Regions from separate parts of the Shewanella halotolerans genome, predicted to be linked through region 2. Evidence: predicted binding sites of a transcription regulator. Region 2 holds the regulator's gene; the other holds the start of a gene.
The links. Region 2 encodes MetJ, which represses methionine synthesis genes. Its sites were predicted from a motif close to TAGACGTCTAGACGTCTA; they were not measured.
Positions count from the first base shown of each region.

Region 1 (2,409 bases), 1.9 Mb from region 2:
GTCGCTCTGGCCATCCAATACCGCGTTGTAGCGGGCGAAGCCGGCCTCGAGATCTTTGATGAGATCTTCAGGATTTTCCAGGCCCACATGCAAGCGGATCAGCGGCTTGCTGCTGTCCCACTGGGTGGCGGTGCGCAGCTTGTCGATGCCAAATACGCCCAAGATCAGGCTCTCGTAGCCGCCCCAGGAGAAGCCCATCTTGAAGTGGTCCATGCCTTCGACGAAGGCGGTGATCGCCTTGATGTTGCCGCGTTTGAGCACGAAGGAGAAGAGGCCGTTGGAGGCGCTGAAATCCCGCTTGAAGAACTCATGTCCGGGGCAGGAGGCAAACGCTGGGTGGCGCAGATGATCCACCTCTGGGCGTGTGGCCAGCCAGTTGGCGACCTCTAGGCCATTCTTCTCATGCTGGGCCATGCGTACTCCAAGGGTGCGCAGGCCGCGACTGGCGAGATAGATATCGTCCGCCGAGGTGCATTGGCCCATGAGGTAGCTGTTTTCCCTGAGCTGGTCCCAATGAGCCTGGTTGGCGGTGGCGGTTCCCAGCATCACATCCGAGTGACCGACGATATATTTGGTCGCCGCCTGGATCGAAATATCCACCCCCAGCTCGAAGGGGCGGCAGTTGATGGGTGAGGCCCAGGTGTTATCCAGCATGACCACCAGGTTGTGGCGATGAGCGATGGCGCTCAGGGTCGGCACATCCTGCACTTCTAGCGTGATGGAGCCGGGAGATTCGAGAAACAGTACCTTGGTATTGGGGCGGATAAGCGCCTCTATGCCATCACCTATGAGGGGATCATAGTAAGTGGTCTCTATGCCGAAGCCCTTGAGCAGCTTGTCGCACAGATCCCGAGTGGGTTCATAGGCGGTATCGACCATCAGCAGATGATCGCCTGCCTTGAGGAAGGAGAGCAGGGCGCCTGAGATGGCCGCCGAACCTGAAGGGTAGAGGGCGGTGCCTACGCCGCCTTCGAGCTCGGCGATGGCCGCCTGGAAGGCAAAGTGGGTTGGGGTGCCGCGACGACCATAAAACATCTCGCCGTTGGCGCGGTTCTTGGTAGCATGACGCATATCCTCTATGGTGTCGAACACTACGGTGGAGGCGCGAAACACCGGCGGGTTGATCACTCCCTTGCTCCACTTCTTGTCGCGGCCGACGCTGACTATCTTGGTCTCTCTTTTCATCCCATACTCTCGTGTTGGCAACTCAATGCAGCCATCTTAACATCTATACGGCTAAATGAAAGTGAGATTTATTGGAGTGTTTTCCCTTTTAGCGTGGAGGTTACTGCGCCTCCAGCGGCAGACGGATATGGATAACCACGCCGGTGGCCTGACCATCCTGCATCAGGTTTTCGGCGCGTATGCTGCCCTTGTGAAAATCGGTGACCAAGCGGGCAATATAGAGCCCCAGCCCCAAGTGAGGCTTGTCCTGTGCCTTCTGGGCGCGCACAGACACCATGGACTCGAAGATCTGCTCGCCCATGTTGGCGGGCAGCGAAGGCCCCTGATTGCTGACACTCAGCAGTGCCTGTCGGCCCTTGGCCTTTAGCGACACCTTAATCGGCGTATCGCTCTGGCTGAACTCGATGGCGTTGGCGATCAGCTTGTCCATCAGCTGGGCGATATACTCGGGCACCCCGCGCATGGTCATGGGGTCTTTGTCTATCTCCAGCTCAAATACCTGATTGGCATAGGTCATCTGATAGCCCTGCATACAACCTGAGATCACCTTGGAGAGGGGGAAGTTGTCCACCTCGGCGTCGGTCAGTGCCTCTTCGAGACGGGTCGCCTCGCTCATGTTGTTGAGGATCATGTTGAGGCGGCTCACCCCTTCGTGGGCGCGATCTACATACTTCTGATGTTGCGGCGGCAGATCCTGACTGTTGAGGTGCTCGAGTGACGAGCGTACCACGGCGACCGGCGTGCGCAGCTCATGACCGAGGCGCGACGACATGTTCTCCAGATAGTGGGTATATTGGCTCAGTCGGCCGACTATGCTGGCAAAACTGCGGCTGAGATCGCCTATTTCGTCGCGCACCTTAGAGCCGACAATCGCATTTCTGATCCGCCCTTGGCTGTCGATCGCCTGTTCGGCATCGTCCCTCAGCTTACGGATGCGGCTGGAGATGCTGGAGGCGAAGAAGAAGAGGGCCAGGGTGCCCATGCTCATCACGGTCAGTATCACGTTAAACAGCTTCTCCAGCGCCTTGTTGCGCAGGGTGCGGATGCCGTGGGTGGTCTCCTCGGCGATCACTACGCCCATCACGGTATCGTCGATCCAGATGGGGCTGGCGGCGGCGAGAATAACCGCCTTGCCATCTGGACTGAGGCGCCAGGTGGAGCCAAACTGACCGGCCAGGGCCTTGCGGATATGGCTGCCCTCTAGCACGGTAGAGTCTTTGAGCG
Region 1 covers NZ_CP080417.1:2,540,148-2,542,556, reverse strand. Annotated here, with positions in the region: gene K0H81_RS10850 (cystathionine beta-lyase) at 1-1,185, opposite strand, end outside; gene pdsS (proteobacterial dedicated sortase system histidine kinase) at 1,286-2,409, opposite strand, start outside.
Region 1: the regulator MetJ is predicted to act here: its motif matches at 1,222-1,239, upstream of K0H81_RS10850 (cystathionine beta-lyase).

Region 2 (2,409 bases):
CCGACCCGGTCAAACCTAGGGTATTTGACCACCAGTGCAGCAGCTCGCCCACCTCAGGGTCTTTGGCCACCACGGCGCCGCCCACCACATCACTGTGACCATTGATATATTTGGTGGTCGAGTGCACCACGATATCGGCCCCCAGCAACAGTGGCTGTTGTAAAACGGGAGAAAGGAAGGTGTTGTCCACCACCACCTGAGCACCCACCTTGTGGCTCGCCTGGGCGATGGCCTCGATATCGACGACTCGCAGCAGCGGGTTAGAGGGGGTCTCAAGCCACACCATCTTGGGTGACTGGGTCAGCGCCTGCTGCAACGCGGCATCGTCGGTTTGATCCACCACCAAGAGCTTGAAGGCGCCCTTCTTGGCCAGGTTGGTGAATAGGCGATAGCTGCCGCCATAGCAATCGTGAGGCACCACCAGCAGATCTTCTGGGCCTAGCAGGCTGGTCACCAGGGTGATGGCGGCCATGCCGGTACAGGTCACCACGCCGGTCGCCCCTTGTTCCAGTTCGGCAATCGCATCGCCGAGAATGGAGCGGGTCGGGTTGCCGGAACGGCTGTAATCGAACGCCCGCGGCTGTTGATGCCCTTCAAACGAGTAATTTGTCGACAGATAGATAGGCGGCACCACGGCACCGTGCTGAGTGTCTGACTCTATGCCTCGTCGTACGGCGGCGGTGGCTAGTTTACGCGCTGTCATCTTCAACTCCTCAATATGGATCTGGGCAGGCACCTCGGACAAAAGAGATGTCTGGACGTCTAAATGTACCTAAGCCGGTAGTGAGCGTCAACAACTTTTGGACGTTTAGACGTCCAAACATTTAGAAATCTATTTGCATTTGCCAAAAATTCGAGGCAATAATTTGACTGTAATTTGTAAGGGTTTAAAATCTGCACCGAATTTTAGAATTTACAGGTGAGTCAATGACTGAGTGGAATGGCGATTATATCAGCCCCTATGCTGAACATGGTAAGAAGAATGAGCAGGTAAAGAAGATCACTGTCTCTATTCCTCTTAAGGTGCTTAAGGTGTTAACCGACGAGCGCACCCGGCGCCAGGTCAACAACTTGCGTCACGCCACTAACAGCGAGCTGCTGTGCGAGGCCTTCCTGCACGCCTACACCGGTCAGCCACTACCCCAAGACGATGACCTGTCTAAAGACAAGCCAGATAGCATCCCGGCCGAAGTCAAACGTTTGATGACCGAGATGGGCATAGAGTGGGAAGAGATGGAGTAATCCACTCACACACGAATCGATAGAGGGATCGCTAGGCGGTCCCTCTTTTAGTTTTCAACCTTAGCCTGGAACATTGCAGTGCCTGCACTTCCGCTCGATCCCCATATTCTGGCGCTAGCCTCGCTTATCGTCTTCGTCGGCGCCCTCACCCAGAGCCTAATCGGTTTCGGCATGGCGGTCGTCGCCGCGCCCCTACTCTATCTTATCGAGCCGTCACTTGTGCCAGCGCCCGTGATCCTGATGGGATTCTCTATCGCCCTGCTGACTCTGATCCGCGAGCGTGGCGCCCTAGAATTCAACGGCCTGCAATATGCCTTGCTGGGACGCATCCCCGGCGGACTGATCGGCGCCGGCCTGCTCATGGTCGCTCCCCAGGACGTGCTCGGCATGACTATCGCCATTATCGTGGCCATCGCCGTACTGCTAAGCCTGATGCGGCTCAACCTGGTGGTTAACCGCCGCAACCTGTTTATCGCAGGGGTGATCTCGGGGATCTTCGGCAACATCGCCGCTATCGGCGGACCGCCGCTGGCCATACTGCTCTCGGGTAAGGATGCCAAGCAGTTTCGCGCGGCCCTGTCGGCCTTCTTCATCTTCAGCTCCACTATCGCCATAGTGATTCTGGGGCTCACGGGTCTGCTGACCCTACATCACTTTTACTGCTCGGCGCTGCTGCTCCCCTCTGTGCTGCTGGGTTACCTGATGGCCAATCGCCTGGTGGGGCGCATAGACAAGAACAAGACCCGTATCATGACGCTGATACTCTGTAGCCTGAGCGCCATCCTGCTGGCCGCTAAGTCCTTAAGCACCCTGCTGTAACTCCTCTAGGATAAAGAGAAGGCCGGCATCATAGCCGGCCTTCTTGTTTCTAAAAAACCTATCCCTAGAAATGATAGGAAGTCTGAATCACCCCGCCCACGGCGTCATCTGTGCCCACCAGGCCGGTGAGATCCAGATTAAAGGAGCGGCCTATGGTAAAGCCTGTGCCCAGGGTATAGAGGTTGCTACTGGTATCTTTCATGTCGTGGCGATAGCCGACACGCAGGGCCAGCCAATCGGTCGCCCTCATCTCGCCGCCCAGACGCCAATACTGGGTCTCGCCTATCTCATCGAAACGCTTATGACCATTGAGATCCACATCCGTGGTCAGGCTGAAGTTATCCCAAT
Region 2 covers NZ_CP080417.1:595,383-597,791, reverse strand. Annotated here, with positions in the region: gene metB (cystathionine gamma-synthase) at 1-703, opposite strand, end outside; gene metJ (met regulon transcriptional regulator MetJ) at 928-1,242, shown strand; gene K0H81_RS02680 (sulfite exporter TauE/SafE family protein) at 1,321-2,061, shown strand; gene K0H81_RS02675 (conjugal transfer protein TraF) at 2,126-2,409, opposite strand, start outside.